One region of the Paenibacillus sp. cl141a genome, then DNA from elsewhere that is predicted to be linked to it. Evidence: a T-box and tRNA genes for the amino acid it is inferred to sense, from the RefSeq annotation. Region 1 holds a T-box; the other regions hold tRNA genes.
What was found. A T-box is a leader RNA that pairs with one kind of tRNA and senses whether it is charged. The one in region 1 lies ahead of leuS (leucine--tRNA ligase), so its partner is inferred to be a tRNA-Leu.

Region 1 (5,394 bases):
TGTGTGACATCGGCTCCCACCAGATCGAACAATTTTTGTTTTATGCGGGATGCCGCGATGCCAAGGTGCTCAGCAGCAAGGTGGGCAATTATGCGAATCCGGAATACCCCGAGCTGGAGGATTTCGGGGATGCGACGCTTGTGGGAGACAATGGGGCCACCAATTATTTCCGCGTCGATTGGCTGACGCCCGGAGGCCTTGGCACGTGGGGCGATGGCAGAACCTTTATTCTGGGAACGGAAGGATACATCGAGCTTCGCAAATACATCGATATCGCAAGGCATCCGCATGGGGATCATCTGTACTTGGTTAACGGTGAAGGAGAGTTTCATATGGAACTCCAGGGGAAAGTGGGCTATCCGTTTTTCGGGGAGCTTATCCTGGACTGCCTGGAACGCACGGAACATGCCATGTCCCAGGAGCATGCCTTCAAGGCCGGAGAATTGTGCGTGATTGCCCAAAATGAAGCCGTGCGCATTCCCTAAAATCATTTATAATAGAGAAAACCCCGTTACGTTGAGGGTTGGGGGTTAGACGACTCCAAAATCGCTAAAGGGGCGACTCTCTAGATGACCTCATCTGTCGATATGATGCCAGGCTTTGACCGCATGCAGCTTCAAGCGCCGTTCGATCTGACCTATTACAATGATCAGCCGCTGTCGGGAGGCCAGTTTCACTCGCATGCTTTTTATGAAATTTATTATTTCCATGAGGGACGCTGCACGTATTTGATCGGCGATTCCGTGTTCACCCTGAAACCGGGGGATCTGCTCCTGATGAACGGGCTTACGCTGCACTGTCCGAACGTTGAACCCGATTCCAGATATGTCAGGAGCATTCTGCATTTTGATCCGGCCTGGATCTGCAAGGGGCTTTCGGAGACGGCCAAATCGATATTGCTTGACCCCTTCGAAACGCTGCGGAATCATCGCATGACGCTGACGGGGGAGAACCGGGAAGAATTCGAAGGGATGCTGGCCGATATACACCGCCTGTCGTCCTCCACGGCCGGCTTTGGTCAGGAGCGGATGACCCTTCGAATCCAGGAGATGATGTACGTCATCGCCGATTGGTGCCAGGCCGCCGTGCAGGATCACGACTCGATCTCGGAGAAGGAGCGGCATGTCCAGCATGTCGTATCGTTTGTCGAGGAGAATTATATGCTGGATCTGACGCTGGAGGGAATCGCCCGCGACATGCATATCACGAAACACTATTTATCCTCCTTATTCAAGGAAGTGACCGGAACGACGGTGTTCAAATATGTGTATCATCGGCGGATCAACCAGGCAAAAATCATGCTCAGGTTCCACCCCCATCTGAGCATAACGGAGATCAGCCAGGCGTCCGGGTTCAAGCATTTGGCCCATTTCAGCCGGATGTTCAAGGCCATGGTCGGGACGACGCCGGAACATTACCGTAGAAGCGGAGAAGAGCTTTCGTTGACTTGATCGTGCTTTTTGGGTATAATAGCCACATTAAAACGGTAATATGAACGCGATGATGAGGATCAATCGTTCCAATTTCGATCATGCAGAGAGCCGGTGTCTGGTGAAAACCGGTTGACGATAGGGATGAACTCGCCTCGGAGCAATGGTGTTAACCCGGCCGTCGGAGGGCTGTATTCCGGCAGAATCGGCCGATGAAGCATCGTCGTCTTATCCGCGATAAGGATGCAAAGGGAGCGAAAGGCAAAGCATGCCTTTGGCTAACTAGGGTGGTACCACGGGAATCAAACCTCTCGTCCCTAGCGATCAACGCTATGGATGATGAGGTTTTTTTGTTTTTTTGGGCTATGGCGCAAGCCTTGCCTCTCGACTGTGAAGGAGGAGCAATGAAGTATGACGGACAATCAACCAACCGGCCACGGCTACCAGCCGCAGGCCATCGAACCGAAGTGGCAGCAGTATTGGGATGAGAACAAAACCTTTAAAACGGAAGATGCCTCGTCCAAACCTAAATTTTACGCGCTGGATATGTTTCCGTACCCATCGGGCGCAGGCCTGCACGTAGGTCACCCGGAGGGATACACGGCAACGGACATCGTGTCCCGCTACAAGCGGATGCGCGGATACAACGTGCTTCATCCGATGGGATGGGACGCCTTCGGCCTGCCGGCAGAGCAGTATGCGATGGACACGGGCAAACATCCTCGGGAGTTCACCGTGCAGAATATCGATACGTTCCGCCGCCAGATCAAATCCCTCGGGTTCTCGTATGATTGGGACCGCGAGATCAGCACCACCGATCCGGAATATTACAAATGGACGCAGTGGATCTTTATCCAGCTCTATAAACGCGGCCTGGCCTATGTGGCCGAGGTTCCGGTGAACTGGTGCGAAGCGCTCGGCACTGTGCTGGCGAACGAGGAGGTCATCGACGGCAAGAGCGAACGCGGAGGCCATCCGGTCGTACGCAAGCCGATGCGCCAATGGATCCTGCGCATTACCGAATATGCGGATCGCCTGCTGGAGGATCTGGACGAGCTGGACTGGAGCGAAAGCCTGAAGGATATGCAGCGCAACTGGATCGGCAAATCCACGGGCGCCGAGGTCCGTTTTGACATCGAAGGGTATGATGGTCATCTGGAGGTGTTCACCACTCGTCCGGATACGCTGTTCGGCGCAAGCTACTGCGTCCTGGCACCGGAGCATGACCTCGTGGACAAGATTGCGACGGCCGATCAGCGTGAAGCGGTGAAAGCTTATCAGGATCAGGCAGCACGTAAAAGCGACCTGGAGCGGACGGATCTGGCCAAGGATAAAACCGGCGTATTCACCGGCGCGTATGCCGTCAATCCGGTAAACGGCGCCAAGGTACCGATTTGGATCGCGGATTACGTGCTTGCCGGCTACGGCACCGGTGCCATTATGGCGGTTCCGGGACATGACAGCCGGGACTGGGAGTTTGCGAAGCAATTCGGTCTTCCGATCATTGAAGTCGTTCAAGGCGGAAACGTCGAGGAGGAAGCATATACCGGCACCGGCGCGCACGTGAATTCCGGCTTCTTGAACGGGCTGGATAATGAAGCGGCTATTCAGGCGATGAATGAATGGCTGGAGAAAGAGGGCAAGGGCAAGAAGAAGGTAACCTACCGTCTGCGCGACTGGCTGTTCAGCCGTCAACGCTATTGGGGCGAGCCGATTCCGATTCTGCATCTGGAAGACGGAACGATGAAGACCGTGCCGGAAGATCAGCTTCCATTGCTCCTGCCGGATGTGGATCAGATTAAACCGTCTGGTACCGGCGAATCGCCGCTGGCCAACGTGACGGAGTGGGTGGAAACAATTGATCCCGAAACGGGCATGAAAGCCCGCCGCGAAACCAATACGATGCCGCAGTGGGCCGGCAGCTGCTGGTACTACCTGCGTTACATCGATCCGGATAACCAGGACGAACTGTGCTCCAAGGAGAAGCAGAAGGAATGGCTGCCGGTTGACCTGTACATCGGCGGCGTGGAGCATGCTGTGCTTCACTTGCTGTATGCGCGCTTCTGGCACAAAGTATTGTATGACCTGGGCGTCGTCGATACGAAGGAGCCTTTCCAGAAGCTGGTAAATCAGGGCATGATCCTGGGGAACAACAATGAGAAAATGAGTAAATCCCGCGGCAACGTCATCAATCCGGACGATATCGTGAACGAGTATGGCGCTGACACGCTGCGCGTATACGAGATGTTCATGGGGCCGCTGGAAGCGACGAAGCCATGGAACACCAACGGCGTTGAAGGAACGCACCGTTTCCTTTCCCGCGTATGGCGTCTGTTCATCGGAGACGACGGTCAATTGAATCCTAAAATCGTGGATGGCGAGGGTACGGACGAATTCAAACGCACGCTGCACAAAACGATTAAGAAAGTGACCGACGACTTTGAGCATCTGCGTTTTAACACAGCGATCAGCCAGTTGATGATATTCATCAACGAGGGGTACAAGAGCGAAGTGCTTCCTCGCAAGGCGATGGAGAACTTCGTCCAACTGCTTTCCCCGCTTGCCCCTCACCTGGCTGAAGAGCTGTGGAGCCGTTTAGGCTACACGGAGAGCGTGACCTACGTGCCATGGCCTGAGTTTGACGAGGCTTGGACCGTAGAGGCAGAAGTCGAGATCGTGGTGCAAGTCAACGGCAAAATCGTGGAACGCGCCAAAATCGCGAAAGACATGGACCAAGAAGCCATGCAACAACATAGCCTCTCCCTTCCAAATGTCAAGCAGGCGCTGGAAGGCAAGAGTATTCGCAAAATCATTGCCGTACCGGGTAAACTGGTCAATATCGTGGCCGGTTAATCGTAAAACCGAAGGCAGCATCCAGTTTGGCCAAATCCTCCTCATACTTTTCGTGTGTGGTTTGGATCAATTGGTAGAACAACCCGTCCAGGTTCGATTCCAGCAGTGCCAGAGCCTGGGCCGTGATGCCTCCGGGAACCGCCACCCGCTTTTGCAGCTCTTCGGGGGAGAAGCCCTCCTCCGTTAGCAGCTTGCCGGTGCCAAGCAGCATTTCGCCAGCTAATGCATTGAGGGACCTGCGGTCGATTCCGGTCATTTCAACGGCAGCATCGATCCATTTTTCCATGAATAAACTTAAAAAAGCAGGCCCGCAGCTGGAGAAATCGGAAGTGATTCGCGTGTGCGATTCCAGTATCTTGAGCGGCCTGCTGATATAAGACAGGAGGCTTTCTATAAGCTGCCTGTCTTCTTCTTTTATTCGGGAACCATACATGCATAACGATGCTCCGCCTCCGGTGATGTTAGTGATGCTCGGTATGATTTTCGCTACCTTGCAGGGCAGCGATGATTCCAGATGGATCAGTTGGACCGGACTCGTGATGGATATGGCGATTTGCCGGGGTTCGAGCCGATCCTTGATTTCGCCGATGACCGCTTTGAATTCCAGCGGCTTGATACATAGGAATAGCAGGTCGCTTTGAGAAGCCGTCTCCGTGTTACAGCTGCATACCGTCAGACCGGGATGACGTTTTGCCAGCTGCAGCGGCTTTTCAGGGCTTCGGTTGCTGACCCGAATCTGCTCAGGCAGGAGTGCGCCCGATTGAATGAAGGCATCGATCAACAGACTACCCATGCTGCCCGTACCGATAAAACCGACCTTCATGTGTATGTTCCCTCCTTTCGCGCTTTACGGCAGAAATGTACCGTCCTTACGTCTAATGTATGCCGGGAAGATGCCGATTCATGACGGTTTTTCATGCGATTTCGGAGGGGGAATAACCGAAGATTATTCCAGAGATTGTACGAATTGAACTTTGAAGTAAAGGAGAGGTCTTGGATGAAACGGATATCTTTAGGTTGGAGTCTTGCCGCAACGCTTGCGGGCTGCGGACTCATCTTGTTTGCCGGCGGTACGGAACAGGGGATCGAAGGCTGGCAGCCGTTAAACGAA
Region 2 (5,394 bases), on a different contig from region 1:
TTGCTCCGGGCACGGCCCTTTCCAGAAGCCGGTTTGAAGACCGGACCTTCACGCACGGCGAGAACCTGAAGGACGGCATCACGACAGACTGGGGGACCGTATCGGTTCACGAACATACGGAGCTGGAGCTGATGTTCACCGACCCGGCAACGGGTCAGCTTCATCCAGGCGTAGCCAACACCATCGCAAACGGAAGCAATCTGTTCGTGGACTTCCCCGGTTATTCCGATTACCGCCACATTCCGGTGATCGGCAAAGGCGTGACGTTCCGCCTGCCCCATTGTCCGGATGTTTGGGGGATGATGTGCGAAGGGGATCTCGAAGAGGTTTACCGGATTCGCGGCATCCGCTTCAGACATGCCAAACTCCATGGCTTGTCTACCCTTGTCTCGAGCCTCCTGACGGCAGTCATTGTTTTTATTACGGCTGTTTATTTATCTCCTGCATTGGCAGCCACGGCCGGAGGGTTAACCTGCTTGGTCACCGGCCTTCTCACCTCTTCCCTGGTCGGCCGTAAAGAAATCGGGCGAATCGCGGATCGTCTACGCAGCCTCAACCGCTTCATCCGCATGAATGCCGAAGGCAGCGGAGATCTGACGCAGCGGCTGGACCCCCGCCAATTCGATCAGGATGAAACGCGCGAATTAGCCAAATGGATCAACAATATGATCGATTCGCTGGAAAGCATCATGATGCAGGTGAAGTTAACGGCAGGCGATGTATCCTCCAGCCAACAGGTAATGAACGACACCACCGCCGTCACCGTTATTTCCGCACAGCGTGTAAGCAGCAACATTAGCGAGATGATCCGCAGCATGCGCAGCCAGCTGCAGGATATCGATGCCGTTAAGGACAGCGCGGAACGGATGCGGGAGACGCTCCGCCAGCTGGAACGCCAAGCGAATGAGCAGATTGATGTGGCAAAGAACGAAGTCGTCCGGATCGGAGATAAGATGTCTCATATTTCTGCAAAAGTCGAGGAAACGAATCAGACCATTCGCACGTTCATGGGAACTGTTCAGGAAGTTACAAGCGTGCTGCACGCGATCGAACAAATATCCTCCCAAACCCATTTGCTGGCTCTGAATGCTTCCATTGAAGCCGCACGGGTTGGAGAACACGGACAAGGTTTTTCCGTCGTTGCAACCGAAATCCGCAAGCTGTCCGAACTGACCAGACAGTCCACGGAAGAGGTCCACCGGATTATCGGCCATATCTATCAGGACGCCCAGCACGCCGTGCTATCGATGAAGGAAGGGACCCGGGTCGTGGAAGAAGGAAACCTGCTGGTTTCCGCGGCTTCCGAGCTGCTTGCCGCCGCAGCCGAAGACGATCTGCGCAAGCATCAGGCCGTGGATGAAGTGGTTCAGCTGATGGAGAAAATCGCTTCGGTCAGCAAGGAGAACCGAAAGATTTCCAAGGATGTGGAGAGCAAAGTGCAGGAGCTGTCGCAGGAAATTGAAAGCGTAAGGTACACCTCCGGCAATGTCGAAGCCATAGCGAAATCGATGCAGCAGTTAGTAGGTCAATTCAAACTCACCGATGCCCGCATCCGGTAAAACAGCGAAATGCAACATATATACAGCCTTCCAAGCATGAATCTCGGAATCACCGGGACTCTTGCGCGGAAGGCCGTTCTTTTTATACTTATACCCGGTCTCGGATGATCTCAACGGTTGGACCTTCACTCGTTACTCCACGATTGCGCACCTGTTTCGGGAGCTCATGGAAATCTAATACGAGCCCAACGGATCAGGCCGCCAGCTCGAGCGCTCCCTGACGAGATCGCTGATCCCGACGAACTCCACCTTCTTTTGCAGTTCCGGGATCGCGCCTTTTAGCGCCTCTGCCGTCCGGATTCCATATACACCAACATGGCCGATTGCAATGCAGGAAGTTCTCTCCTCCGCATGCTTCGCCGCGGTCTGCAGCTGCTTGCTTACATGCTGTACGGTATGAACGTCATCCAGGAAGATATCGTTGGCGATGGAAGGCATTCCCCTCGATGCTGCCAGTTTGCCGACCACGCTGTAGTAATTCGTTTTGCTGTCGACGAAAAACAGTCCTCTCTCCCTACAGACGTCGAGCACGATGGACATGACCCGTTCATCCCCGGTAACCTTGGAGCCCATGTGATTATTAATCCCAACGGCATAAGGAACCGAATCAATTGCCTCTTCCATGCGTTTGCGAATTTCCTCATCGGTGAGCGAACTTAAGATAGCACCCGGTCCAAGCCAAGAAGACCGGCCCTGCTTAGGCTCCATGGGCATATGAATAATGACGTCATGCCCCTGACGGTGCGCGGCCTCGGCATCTTTCTTGCTCGTCGGCAAAAACGGCATAACGGCTACCGTGATTTTGACAGGCAGATTGAGCATCTCCTCGGTCCCTTTCTGATCATTGCCAAAATCATCGATAATGACGGCCAGCTTATTCGGCTTCTTTTCCTGGACGGATCTGCTGCGACCGGATTCTTCGTGCACGTTTTGGGGTTCTGGGTTTTGGTTGAACGAATCAGCTGCACTAACCACCCCCGCCCCGTAACCGATCTGTGCTCCGTTCGCGATCCCCCATACCATGCACAGCAAGACGACCGATATTCTATATCTTTTCCGCATTGTTACGCCCCTTTCCACTCATTCTCAGGATAGCCTTACCTATCCGTATTGTTTGAGAAAATCCATTCAAATATGTAAGTACAAGCATAAATGATTGTATTCGGCATGGACCGGCACAAGAGTTTTCTAAAGCGCCAGAAAATAGAAACAAACGCTTTCGCATCGCAGGAAAACGTCTTGTTCGCATTCCGATGGAACCCTCCGCTCCCGCAATCACCTGCAGCGCATTTCCGACGAATTGCAGAGAATTGCCGGCCACGGTAAGACCGTTGGGCTTTCTTATTCGTTGCAGCGCCGGGAGCTGCGCAGTACTTTCGGCCTGTGCCGCATTGACTATCGATTGCATCGCACTGTCCCAAGAATTCCAAAGCAAAAAAGCTCGTAAACTGCAAGAACAGTTTACGAGCTCTCTCATTAGATGCGGTCGAGAGGACTCGAACCTCCACGGGGGTAAGCCCACACGGACCTGAACCGTGCGCGTCTGCCAATTCCGCCACGACCGCATATATGTTGTTCACCTTTGAGCCAAGCTCTTATCAGCGGCGACAAGATATATAATATCACGCTAAATAAATCGAGTCAACACTTTTTTTGAACTTGATTAAAAACCTTGTTTTCGGTTAAAATAAGAACATAAGTTCCCATTCGATATCCATTTTCTATATAAAGGCGGTGATGTTGATGGCCATACAGGCTGTTACAACGGAAGAACGGGCGTTGATCAAGAGTTACCTGCTGCTGATGTTCATTCATAAGGTGTTTGAACGGGATTGCCGGATCATTCAGGAGAGCGGGGTTTTCAAAACTCCTCAATTGTACGTAGAGGTTGTGGGCAACGGCGCCAAACGTGCTGCAGTGCTTCTTCGCGAGGTGAAGCAGGAATTCACCAAGCGGGCGATCAAGGTATATGACATCGGTCAAAGCCAAGACGGGATTCAGGCACGATATGCTTGCCGGGGGTACATCGGATCGATGAACATTCTATGGCCATCCTTCCGTGAGGAGATGATGGATCGCATGCGAGCGTATCTCGGACTGGTTCCGCCCGAGAGCGATTCCTCCGAGCAAGCCCATCCTCCCGCCGCTGCTTTCGCGCGCTAACATCGCCGTTCCTTAAACGAAAGAATAACCGCCTCCCCGGCTGTACAAGCGTTGCGGGAGAGACGGTTATTTTTTATCACAGATCAATGAAGGTTATGCTGCACGCGGGTCAGTCCCTGCGAGAGAGCATGTCCCGCGCTGGCGGCAGACGCCACGGCTACGGCCTCCATGATCTGAGCATCCGAGGCTCCCTTGGCACGGGCTTCCTCCATATGGTAGAAGGTACACAGCTCATTGTTGGCAAACAATCCGATCCCGAGCGCGATCAGTTGCTTCGTTCTCGCATCCAGCTCGCCATCCTGAAAGCAAACGCCGGTGAACTGATGATACGCTTCTGCCATGTCCGGCATGCTCTGCTTCAAATTCAGAATTTCATTCTTGTATGCCGAGACCTTGTCATTGGACATTTCCATAACCAAAAGCACCTCTTCCCGTAAAAATAGTTCCGAGGTTAAGTTGTCCTACGAATTCGAGATCTATGCTTATTCTTCGACCGGGCTGACTCTTGGCTCTTTTTTGAGCTGGTAGCTGTAGCGCCGATCCAGTTTAACGACCCGCCGGTTTCTGCGGCGGATGATAACCTGCTCCGGGTCCCAGGCTACGACGAACCCTATAATATCATTGGTCTCCAGCCCATCCCGCACAACCCGGACCAGCTCGCCGGAGAGCCGCAGTTCATCGAGTCTTTCATCACTGATCATCGCCATTCCTCCTTCATCACTTACTGTGCAAAAAAAGACCTAAATGAGATCATTTAGGTCTTTTGAATGCGTTGCGATATCGATAAACACCCCGATTAAGAGATGTTCTATATACCCATTAACGCTGAGCCGGCTCGATGCTATCATTCTTCTCGTACCAATAATCCAGCACGGTGGAAGACATGACGCGCTTCTCGATATATTCGACCTGCTGAGGCGTAAACTGGTCCTTCCATTCGAAGGAAACCTCCTCGCACAATCCGGCAATCGTCAGCAGTTCTGACCAGGCAACATAGCGTTTGTACCAGAAGAACTGAGGATGTTCAATCATATAGGGATATAGATCATCAAACTCCGTATGTTTACAATCCAAAGCACGTTCAAAATGTACCTTCGCTTCATTCAGCTTCTCAATCAAAAACGGCTCGGTTACAGGTTGTTTCCCCATGTTGCTGCCTCCTCTCTCTTGCCTACCTCTTTATTATAAGCGAAAATCACGGAGGCGAAAAGATTTAGTTGAGATTTTAGGCGGAAATCGCATTATCATTTACTTCAATTTACCATTTTTTCTCTTCGTTTAGAGTAGGGTACAACCGTTCATGACCTAAGACCCAGCCCGTGACAATCGGTCGAAGACAAGCCTAAGGAGACCCTAAGTTTTAGCTGAACGAAATCTTCCCATCCTCAAGCGACGATATGGTGACAAGCGATTCCACGTGAACATGCTGTTCGCGCAGCGTTCTCGCCCCGGCTTGGAAGCTCTTTTCGATCACGACGCCAAGCCCGATTAATTCCGCCCCGGCCCGATCAATGATTTTGATCAGCCCTCTCGCGGCGTCCCCGTTTGCAATAATGTCATCGATGAAGAGCACTTTATCGCCCTCGCCGATAAACTGGCGCGACACCATGATATCCGTGACAATGCCTTTGGTGAAAGACGGCACCCGCTCGCATAAGGCGTCTGGATCGGC
Region 3 (5,394 bases), on a different contig from region 1:
TGGGTATATGAGGGACGCGTTCCCGGAAAAAACAACCTGGAGAAAGCCTGCGACTACTTGGGTTACCCCCGCCACATTCTCTTCAGAGAAGAATTGCTGGACAAGTCGCCCTTGATCTGTCAGCCAGCGCCTTCCCGATTCATGAAACGCACCCTGACACGCTCTCCGGTCAGCAATCGGATTCTGACAGGCCTGTGCATGGTTCATGATTTGTCGGTGAGCGATGTCAGCCGCTGGATCGGCGTGCATCCCGGCACGTTCCGCAAATGGCTGCACCAAGGCACCGTACCTTCAGCAGCATTCCAGGAGAAAGCGGAACAGTTCTTCCGAATCCCTAAGTCTGTGTTATTCGCAGATTGCGCACTGAAGCAAGAGTCCCGATAAAACTAGCCGTTAAACCAATAACCATACTTATGATCTGACACAAATGCTCTGCTTGCCGGACTCCATTCGGCCAAGCCGGGCTTATTTTGTGTCATGGCATAGTTTGAGGTTTTCAGGGAATACAAGTAACATCGGGCATACGAAAGCAGCCAGGAATGAGGTGACTGACGAATGAAGCTGCGTCAGAAGGAAATCGGCGCTTCACTGGGATTGTTGGCTGGAACGACCATGGGAAGCGGCATCGGATTCCTGCTCGGATGGCACTCCTACAATCTGATGGTCCTGGTTTCCCTCTTCGGTTTTTTTGGAATTGCAGCCGGTCTTTGGGCAGGCTCCCGAAGAATATTCAAAGAGCTCCCTTAAGAACCATGCGAGGCTCGTCGTTCTGCCTGATTCTTGATGAACATTTAGGCATAAGCTCAAAAAAGCAGGCCGGTAATTTTCCGGTCTGCTTTGTTATGATTAGTTATGGGTCTTCGTCTCGTTTATAACGTATAATTTCCCAGGCTTAACGCCATCGTTTTTGAAATGTTGAACGACTCCGTCAGTGGCGGCTCTTTGGTCATTGCCTCGGGTGGTCGTATCCGGCATATCCTGAATGCTCCAGGTCTTGCCTCCGTCCTCGGTTTTGGCTTGACCGCTGAATCCCGTTTCAGGCGAGATGAAATGGAGAAAGCCGGCATTCGGCGTGCTTCCTATCCGGTTCCATGTTTCTCCGCCATCCGTCGTACGATACAGATCGTTATTCTCCATCACGGTCCAGGCCTGCTTTCCGTTCAGCGCAAAGATTTGGCGTACTGTGCCCTTCGGCTGAGCTTGAACCTCCCATTCCGTGCCTCCGTCATCACTAAAAGCAATCCAGCCTTCTCCCCCGATCCAGCCGGAGTTATGATTAACGAGCCGGACTGCCGTCACATCCGATAAATCCACATCGGGTTCGGCCGCTGGATCTTCTTGCGTGTCTGCTGCGGAACCGTTTCCTGCGCTGCCATCCGTATGGCCCGAGGGCTCATCCGTGCCGGAAGGCGGCGTTGTCTCAGGAATATCTCCCTTGGGGGAATTCACCAATGCCTCAGTCGGCAAAGGCCCGGCCCCATTCCCTTTATCCGATGACTGGCATCCGACAGCTACGCTGACTGCGATCAACATCATCAGCATAATGCCCATCCTGTTTCGAGGTTTTATCATGCGATCACACCCCTTTATGTTCTAAGTAACCAACCGTAACGGCTGTTTACGCTAGTCGTCCCATTCCATCAGCCTCATACGGAACGGTCCCTCCTATTCAGTATAACGCGATTTCCACATGAAGAGGAACGAAAAAAAGCTGTTCTTCAAGTCGAATTCCACTTGAAAAACAGCTTTGCTCATAGATGCGGTCGAGAGGACTCGAACCTCCACGGGGGTAAGCCCACACGGACCTGAACCGTGCGCGTCTGCCAATTCCGCCACGACCGCATATTATGTAAGTCGTGATCGTTGATCACCGTAATTAAGAGTATATTACGCCCCAAGTTAAAAAGCAAGGATTTTTTCAAAAAAAATGTCGAAACCATTATTTCATCATGGTTTCAACTAATCAGGCCAGTCTCAGATCGTCCATTGATCATGTATGATGCCGGACAATACCCAACGATCCTCATACCGCTCAAACACTAGCCGCAGGCTTTCCCAGTCCATGCCCGCATAATCAGGATCAACTCCATCATAATAATACTCAACGATGCCGGCCTCTCTATACTGGCTGCTGGCATTGTTCGCCGTATTTCCTTCGCTCTTCGATTGGTTGTATCCGATCCATGGCGCCTTCGCAAAGTCCAGCGAATAAATGAATTTCTTGTAATAGTCATCAAAAGTCATCGAAATCGATTCTCCGCTGCCGTCAAACTCACCCCATCGGTAAACGGCGTCGTAGTTCAATCCCTGCCGCAGCTGCTGCTTGCTGAGCGTTACGTCCTTCTGCCGGTCGACGTGAGCATACGGTGAGAAGGTGATTCCGTCTGGATGAGCGAGTTCGGCCAGCTTCTCAAAATCCTTGTTTTTTAACAATTCGATCGCTTCAGCACTGATTTTGGACAGCGCGGCTTCTGCCTCTTTCGGCGTGAGTTGCGGATAAATCATAGCTTCTTTAGCCTTGTTATCCCAGGACACCTTGCCTCCAAGCCCTTCAGCCGAGAAACGGAGCGGGATGTAAACTCGTCCCTCCTTGAGAAGTGGCGGAGCATCCAGGGTTACGTCCTTGCCGTCCTTCACGGCATGGGTATGCCCAACGGTATAACTCGTCGTATGTTTGCCATTGCTTACGATCGCCGTCCGATCGGCTTGATTCCAACGCACGTCGGCACCCATAGCTTCCGAAATGCCGCGGAATGGCACCATCACCCTCCCTTGATGAATAAAAGCAGGCGAATCCAACAGCAATTTGCCGCCATTGACCCTAATTTCAATGGGTTTGTCTGAAGATGTGCCCGAAGCCCAAACTTCTTCTCCTCCAAACAGGAAACCGGCGATCCCTATCGCTGCCATCATACCGGCCAGCAGCTTTTTCACTCCTTGACGTTTCTTCATCACAAACTCTCCCCTCCTTCAGCTCAGTTCACTTCCCATTTCCATTATAAAACATCTATTACAGAGGCTAGCCCCATTTATATTAATTCAACATACCTTTTATACAGCCAAGGATCAGGAAAGAGGAATTGGGACGCTGAGGAAGAACTTGTCTAAGCATGAGATTACATTTCTGCCGGGGGGATTTGATTTGAAACGATATCTGCTGCCATTGTTCATCCTGATCATGAGTCTGCTTTACATTTTCTTCATTCCTTCCGAGCCCATGCTCGTCAAACTGCTGTTCAAGCTCATCCCCATGTGGCTCATCATCCTGTTTGCATATCGGCAATTCCCGCCCCGTGCCACGAAGGTTCACTATCTTCTGTTATCGGGACTGTTCTTCTGCATGATCGGTGACGGTACGCTGATCTGGTTTGTCGTCGGCCTTACCTTTTTTCTGATCGGTCACCTGTTCTATACGGTCAGCTTCCTGGGACAATGGCGATATTCGCTTCCCCGCCTCCTCAGCATCGTTCCGATTGCGGCCTATTCGGTCTGGATGGGCTTTCAATTGGTGACCTCTCTCAACTCACATGGGGAGCAGGCTTTGATATTTCCCGTCATCGCTTATATTGTGGTCATCTCGACCATGCTCTGGACCTCCGTCATGACCGGAAACCAGTTAGCCTTGCTTGGAAGTCTGCTCTTTGTCATCTCGGACTCGATCCTGTCCTGGAACATGTTTGTTTCCGATATCCTTTATTCGAACGTATGGATCATGACCACGTATTATGCAGCCCAGTTTCTGATAGCCAGAAGCATCTCGGCTTTTAACTGGACGAAAGCGCGGAACAGGGGCGACTCGTCACTCAATGCTTCCTCCATCCATTAGAAAACCAAAAAAGCCGAGTCCGGGTTCCCCCGGGCTCAGCCTTTACAGGACATTTCACCGCTCCATGTTCCATGATTTGTCGGTCCAAAACTCCCCCATCAAGCAACGAAGCAACGCCGAGTCCTTAATCACGCCAGTTCATGCGAACCTGCTTAATCCCCTCTACCTGCCACAACTGCTCGAACAATCCGTTAATTCCCTTGCTGTTGAAAGAATATACCCGGAATTCCATCGTTACCTTGGTCGAATCGTCTTCCGTCGTGTCATTGTTCACGATCATGCCTTCCACCGTCATATTGGCCTTTTGCAGCAACTCCGTAATCGTGCTTACATGTACCGGACGGTCACCCGCCTCGATGATAATCTTTAAGCTGCCGGACTTTTTGATAAAGAGAAACCTCGATTCCAATTTATTCAGCACCAGCGTGCTGACCAGAACGATCGCTGTCGTGATGATTGCAGGCCAGTAAAAACCGGAGCCCACGCTTAAACCGATAGCCGCTGCCACCCATAACGTGGCGGCCGTGGTCAGACCTGAAATGATATGATTGGAACGCCGCAATATGGCTCCGGCACCAAGAAAACCGATACCGCTTACAACCTGTGCTGCCAGCCGGGCAGGATCAAACCTCGCATTGGGATGATTGATTAGTGCAGAGTCAAACCCGTAGATGGAAGTCAGCATAATCAGCGTCGATCCGACGGCAACCAAGAGATGGGTTTTTAACCCGGCCTGCTTATTCCGGCGTTCCCGCTCCCAACCGATCAAACCGCCGAGCAATGCAGCGAACAGCAGCCGCATCAGCATGGTCTCCGTATCCAGTTGAAACACATCCATTCCTAATCTCCACCCATCTTCATCTTGTAAGGCGGCTCTTCGTTATGCCATATGTTCATCCTGCCAGCGCCATAACTCTTTGCTGGAGGTGGATATGCCGATTACACCACTCTTTAGAGCCGTATCAAAATCCTCCAAATCGATCATGAGCCCCCCTGCAATGACAGGCACGTCCACCTCTGCGCGAATACGTTCCATAATCCGCTGGCACACCATGCCCGGGAGCACTTCAATGGCATCGGGATTGGAGGCCTTAATCATCTTGATCCCGTTGTCCAGGGAGACGGAGTCAAATACGAACAGACGCTGAACCGTTAACAAGCCCAGCTTCTTTGCTTCCACAATCGCCGTGTTTTTTGTCGTGACAATCCCGTCGATGCCAACCTTCTCAGCCAAGTACTTAACTCCCGTCTTATCTTTGCCGATCCCTTCAATCAGATCAAAATGCACAAACGAAAGCTTGCCTGCCTCGCGAATCTCCTCGACGATCGATTCAATGATAAAAATATCGGTTTTGAGAATAAATACGATGTTCGATTCGGTCGCTAACACGGCAGGAAGTTCATCCGCATTCATTAATGAAGTAATAATGGGTTTACGTTTCAAGCAATACGAAATTCGTTGTGCACCTTCAACACTGGTTTTCATGTCTTCACCTCGTTGCCGCCGCAACCTCTCCAATTCTCCCGTTGCCCCGGCATATTTTTGTAGATACTCGTCATTGTGCTTC
Region 4 (5,394 bases), on a different contig from region 1:
GGCGGGGTGGAGGCGTTCCTTACCTTCATCGAGCAGCAGCTGAAGCCGGCCGTGGAGCGACGGTATGCAGTGAACCGATCGAAGCAGGCGCTGTTCGGACACTCGCTCGGTGGATTTTTCACTTTGTATACCTTATTCACCAGACCGGAAACCTTTTCGCGGTATATTGCGGCATGTCCGTCGGTGTGGTGGAAGAATTACGCGCTGTACCAGCGATGGGAAGAGGGGAAAACCCGTTTAGGACAAAGCGGGGAGCGCAAGTCGCTCCGCTTGTACGTGGGGGCCGAGGAGAAGCCGTCCATGGTGAAGGATGCCAGGGAACTCTATGCCTTTCTCAGAGGGCATGAAGATGTGCTGGAGACGACGTTCGACGAAATTGAGGGTGAGGGGCATGTTTCGATATTGCCGGCCCTCATAAGCCCCCTGCTTCGTTTTGTGAATGCGTAATCAACCAAAGAATGCCTCAATCATAAATAAGCAGCTTCGAATCCAGTGAACATCGGGATATCGAAGCTGCTTATTCTGTGTTGTATGCAGACGGGTCGTTAATCGGGCAATTCCGGATCATCGAGAATGGAAGAATATTTCGGGTATAATCTGCGAATGCAATCCGGACAAATATCATGGGTAAACTCAATGGGGAGGCGGCTCTCCAAATAGCTCTCCACAGGCTCCCATTCATCCGCTTGGCGAACATATTTGCACACGGCACAGATCGGGATATGTCCTGGAAGAGGGAAGCTGTGGGCCAGCGCTTGTTCCAGCAGCAGTTCCCTGTGCTTGAACTTCGTAATATCCGTGAACGATATCATGGCTCCGTGAACACGGCTGTCCTTGTTCATCATCAGCGGCAGCACCTCGCACAGAACCCAGTTCTGCCGGTCATTCCATTCCACGGCATATTCAAAAGAATAATCAGGCAGCTTGCCCAGTATCACTTCCTTTACGGAGGGCAAATCCACCTCCTGGGAAAATGGATCGAATACAGAACACAAGTGCCGGGAAGTCATATCGAAAAAAGATGCTCCATGCCACCTAAAGTCAGGCGGGACACCGTATTTTTCGGCCATGGCAATGAGCGGATCGTTGATTTTGTCTATGATGCCATCCGGGGTAAGAACCATCAGCCCTTTATTCAAGGAGTGTACTGCATTATTCCAGGATGTGGTCATGGTATCGTAGGGCAATTTACTCGCTCCTCGTACGGAATAGACTCATGAGTAAAAGATACGACGATCCATGAGTACTATGGTATAATTTAGGCAATATATTTAGATTATACACGTAATTAAGTCATTATGCAAGAAAAAAAATACGTACATAAGATATTTTTCTTTTAAAGAGAAATAGGAAGGCGGTTGTTTGATGCAGTCTATTTACCAACGAATCGAACATCTCATAGAAAGCCGGGGTATGACCAAGAAGGCGTTTTGTGAAACCCTCGGGATCAGCACAGGAAATTTTGGTGACTGGAAGAGGGGAAAAACAACGCCGAGCACGAATAAATTGATTGAGATTGCAGCATTTTTTTCCGTCAGCCTGGATTGGCTGATTATAGGAAGAGGTAGTCCGACCAACCGTGTCAAGGAAGCTCGCGGGGAATATGAAGTAGATCCGGAATCTTTGGATCCTGCCTTAATGTCTGGTCTGACAGAGCATGAGAAGGAATTTATCCGCGAATACATCGAGTTTTCGGCTTATCGGAAGGATAAGCGCAGCGACAAGAGCTAGCTGATGAAAACGGCCAACCCAAAGGCCCAGATTTTGGCGCTTTACTTTTGAACAAGAGGGCAGTATAATAGGGAATGTTCGCTGCAGAACATCCCTTATACATGCGGTAGTGGTGGAATGGCAGACACGCTATCTTGAGGGGGTAGTGGGTGTATACCCGTGGAGGTTCGAGTCCTCTCTACCGCATACTTTATAAAGAAGCTGTTTATCAAGTGGAATTCCCTTTGATAAGCGGCTTTTTTTGTTATGTTCTTCGCGTGCAGGAATAACGCTGCATCTATGGTGAAATGCCCTGTTTATCGTTTCAAATTGCCCTGAAAGTTTAAAGAGTACATGTAGAGACCATAATAGGGCATGAAGGAGATGAACGAGCATGAAACCATTATACACAGCAGATGTTAAAGTCGTCGGAGGGCGGGAAGGCTCGGTTGAATCTGCCGATGGCGTTCTCAATCACAAATTAAGCATGCCGAAAGAGCTCGGAGGTCCGGGCGGAGCCGGAACCAATCCGGAGCAGCTGTTCGCGGCCGGTTATGGCGCCTGCTATGAAAGCGCCTTGGCCAACATCGCCCGCAAGGAGGGCGTCGAGCTGAAGGATGTCGTGATCCACTCCCAGGTGTCGATCGGAAAAGACGAAGGCGCTGACGGCTTTAAGCTGGCAGTGAAGCTGAAGATCGAAATGCCGGGCATCGAACGAAGCCAGGCGGAGGATCTCGCGAAGAAAGCGCACGCGTTTTGCCCATATTCCAAAGCAACCCGGGGCAACATCGACGTGGAGTTAAGCGTAAGCTAACGATGGAGGATTCGGATGGCTCTCTAAAATGGGGGTCATCCTTTTTTGTCGGCTAAAGACGCTCAATATGAAACTTTTTACATGATACGCCGTACTTCAGTTAAAGCTATGCATTGAAAGGGGCGCTTGGAATGCGAATAGAACAAATGATAGAGGAACGGTTTGTATGCAGCAAATGCGGAGGGAACCACTGCCAGACGAAAGAGGTCTCGATGTCTGGGGCAGGCTTGAGCAAAATGTTTGATATCCAGCACAATCATTTCCTATTTGTTTCCTGCACGAACTGCGGATATGTGGAAGTCTTCAACCCGGATATATTGGAAGGTAAAAAGAGGGGGCAGCTGGGCTCGATCCTGGATGTGTTCTTCGGTTGACATCACCCTTAAAATTCTTTAATATGACTAAGTACCAGAAAGTACAAACCAGTCATAAGGAATTTAAATAAAATAAACGGGTGATGAACATGCCATACAGACCGCAGATTGCAAATGTGACCACAGCTGGAAGCAATGAAAAGGAAGGGCTTTACGAATTCATTATCCACACGGCTGACGGAACGGATATTCGCGTATTCTATAACCGCTTCCCGGAATGGAAACTGACTGCGCTTAGCCGACTTGGGAAAGTACCTTGCCCGGTTTGTCGTAAGGATTTCATATGCAAATGCATGGAGAAATTCTCGAACGAATTCGACCAGCAGATGAGAGACGGCGAGTGGCTGAACAAAGCTGCTGAGTAATAAACCAATAAGCGTACTTGATCAAGCGTAGGAGAGGGCTCCTGCGTTTTTTCTTTTTTTATGGCGTGAAGGGAGCGAATAAAATATGAAGGATCGTGCAACCGAAAATCATGAGGAATATGCAATTGTGCTGGTTGATGGCGTGTGTCATATGTGCCAGGGGCTGACTCAATTCATTATCAAGCGAGATCCCCCGGGGGCTTTCCGGTTCGCTTCGCTGCAATCCGAGATCGGTCAGGAGCTGTTGAGGCAGGGAGGGCTCGATGGAGATTCCCCGGAGACGATGGTGCTGATTGAACAGGGTAGATATTACACCAGATCGACGGGAGCTCTTCGGATTGCGCGGCGTCTTCGCTTTCCTTGGCCGCTGTTGTATGTCCTGATCCTGATTCCCCCTTTCTTCCGGAACCTGGTGTACCGCTGGGTGGCAAGGAACCGTTACCGGTGGTTCGGGCAATCCAGTGAATGCATGGTCCCGACGCCGGACATTCGGCGCCGGTTTTTATCCTGATTCCGCTTGTTTCAATGATGATGTTCTGCCGTGCCTTCTTGGAATGTCGGAGTTCCCGCTTCCAGGTAGGCGAGCTCGGCCTCGGACAGTTTGCCGACGGCGAACGGTTTCTGGGGAATGATGATGGAGCCGTTGTTGCCGCTGTGCAGCTTGATGAAATACAGCCCCTCTTTTTCGAAGGTTTTGGTCACCGTATACACGCCATCACCCACCTCGACCGCATCCGTCATGGGATCCCGCAGGGAACCGTCATGGCTCCACAGCTCGTAGTGGACAAAATCCGCATCGGGCACTCTTTTGCCGTCTTGGGTAAGGATAATCTCGATGGTCTCCGGCTGTTGGACGGATAATACATCCGGGATGTTCACCTCGGCCATCAATGGGATTTCTTTTTCATACCAGTCGGCTGCCTCGGGACTGGCCGAACAAGCGCTCAGCAGCAGAACCGATAGCAGTACGGTTATAATAATACGGCCTTTCACGATCATGAAACCGCCACCCCTTATATTTGATTGAGTCCTAAGCGAATCAGGCGTTCAGGAAAGCCTTGATCGCCGGTACCTTTCGTACGATGGCGTAATCGATGATCCACACGATGATGAGGGACAAGCCCACAAGCGGGAACAGAATCCCCAAAGCGATAAACAGCAGCAGGAACAGCCTCATGCTCTTGGCGCTTGCCTCGGGCGCTTTCGGAGCCCCCAGTCCGTGGTCCGGTTTTCGTTTCCACCACAAGTACAAACCGCTTACCGCAATGAGAATGATGCCTAGGCATATCAGCAAACTGAAAATTTGGTTGACGATGCCGAATTGGGTTCCTTTGTGCAGCGTAATGCCCAAGGCAACGGCTTTGCCGACGGATCCGTAATGATCATAGCGATAATCCGCCAACACCGCTCCGCTGTACTGGTCGATATGCAGGGTGGCTTCGTCCTGCGCTTTCGGCGGATAGGCCGACAACGTATACACCCCGTCCGCTTGCTGTGGGATGCTGATGGTGTAACTCGGATGCATTCCCTCGCTTCGGGCTACGTACATGACATCTTCAATCGGAAGCGGCATAAAGTCGGAGATGGTGGAGTTGGGAACCTCCAGATTTTCGGCCGCCCAAGGCACCTCTGCCACTTCCTTCGTCCGTACCACATGGGAGGATGGCGCACTGCCCGACCAGATGGAAGGAGGATAGCCGGCACCGGTATTGGTTGCTACGATTTGGAAATTGCTGCCCCACAGGCCTGACCAAGGTAATCCGGTCATGACGAGAAACAGCATGCCTGCTGCGATCCAGAATGCGGGAACGGCGTGCAGGTCCCGGCGAAGAATTTGCTTGCCCTTGCCAAGCCTCGGATACAGGATCCCTGCGAGGCTTCTTTTCTTTTTGCTTTTGTTTTTATTTTTCGGGAACCATAAAAACAAACCGGTGATGATGAGCACGATCGCCCAGCAGGCGGCAAGCTCCACGATCCGGTCCCCGATGGTTCCGACCATCAGCTCGCCGTGGAACTCCTCGATTTTGTCCATGATCCGGTCTTTGTCTTTCAGTTCGCCCATCTTTTCTCCCGTATAGGGGTCCATGAAGACGGTCATGGATTCGCTGCCCGAGGTCAGACTGATTTCCGT

Region 2: it has a tRNA-Leu gene. The T-box ahead of leuS (leucine--tRNA ligase) is inferred to sense a tRNA for this amino acid. The anticodon was not compared.
Region 3: it has a tRNA-Leu gene. The T-box ahead of leuS (leucine--tRNA ligase) is inferred to sense a tRNA for this amino acid. The anticodon was not compared.
Region 4: it has a tRNA-Leu gene. The T-box ahead of leuS (leucine--tRNA ligase) is inferred to sense a tRNA for this amino acid. The anticodon was not compared.

Annotation. Positions count from the first base shown of each region.
Region 1 covers NZ_FNZO01000009.1:82,588-87,981, reverse strand. The annotation lists gene BMX45_RS22155 (Gfo/Idh/MocA family protein) at 1-485, shown strand, start outside; gene BMX45_RS22150 (AraC family transcriptional regulator) at 570-1,451, shown strand; T-box leader at 1,492-1,752, shown strand; gene leuS (leucine--tRNA ligase) at 1,842-4,283, shown strand; gene comER (late competence protein ComER) at 4,264-5,106, opposite strand; gene BMX45_RS22135 (ComEA family DNA-binding protein) at 5,281-5,394, shown strand, end outside.
Region 2 covers NZ_FNZO01000002.1:962,463-967,856, reverse strand. The annotation lists gene BMX45_RS09585 (methyl-accepting chemotaxis protein) at 1-1,559, shown strand, start outside; gene BMX45_RS09580 (divergent polysaccharide deacetylase family protein) at 1,734-2,621, opposite strand; tRNA gene BMX45_RS09570 (tRNA-Leu) at 3,041-3,124, opposite strand; gene BMX45_RS09565 (YhjD family protein) at 3,303-3,722, shown strand; gene BMX45_RS09560 (carboxymuconolactone decarboxylase family protein) at 3,806-4,135, opposite strand; gene BMX45_RS09555 (hypothetical protein) at 4,205-4,423, opposite strand; gene BMX45_RS09550 (hypothetical protein) at 4,542-4,871, opposite strand; gene BMX45_RS09545 (xanthine phosphoribosyltransferase) at 5,083-5,394, opposite strand, start outside.
Region 3 covers NZ_FNZO01000002.1:886,127-891,520, reverse strand. The annotation lists gene BMX45_RS09195 (helix-turn-helix domain-containing protein) at 1-384, shown strand, start outside; gene BMX45_RS09190 (hypothetical protein) at 556-747, shown strand; gene BMX45_RS09185 (WD40/YVTN/BNR-like repeat-containing protein) at 847-1,572, opposite strand; tRNA gene BMX45_RS09180 (tRNA-Leu) at 1,759-1,842, opposite strand; gene BMX45_RS09175 (copper amine oxidase N-terminal domain-containing protein) at 1,975-2,952, opposite strand; gene BMX45_RS09170 (lysoplasmalogenase) at 3,143-3,826, shown strand; gene BMX45_RS09165 (MgtC/SapB family protein) at 3,951-4,664, opposite strand; gene BMX45_RS09160 (glycerol-3-phosphate responsive antiterminator) at 4,707-5,312, opposite strand; gene BMX45_RS09155 (HAD-IIA family hydrolase) at 5,383-5,394, opposite strand, start outside.
Region 4 covers NZ_FNZO01000002.1:254,405-259,798, forward strand. The annotation lists gene BMX45_RS06320 (alpha/beta hydrolase) at 1-447, shown strand, start outside; gene BMX45_RS06325 (hypothetical protein) at 546-1,187, opposite strand; gene BMX45_RS06330 (helix-turn-helix domain-containing protein) at 1,366-1,731, shown strand; tRNA gene BMX45_RS06335 (tRNA-Leu) at 1,835-1,917, shown strand; gene BMX45_RS06340 (organic hydroperoxide resistance protein) at 2,105-2,524, shown strand; gene BMX45_RS06345 (zinc ribbon domain-containing protein) at 2,656-2,898, shown strand; gene BMX45_RS06350 (hypothetical protein) at 2,988-3,263, shown strand; gene BMX45_RS06355 (thiol-disulfide oxidoreductase DCC family protein) at 3,349-3,774, shown strand; gene BMX45_RS06360 (FixH family protein) at 3,786-4,262, opposite strand; gene BMX45_RS06365 (PepSY-associated TM helix domain-containing protein) at 4,303-5,394, opposite strand, start outside.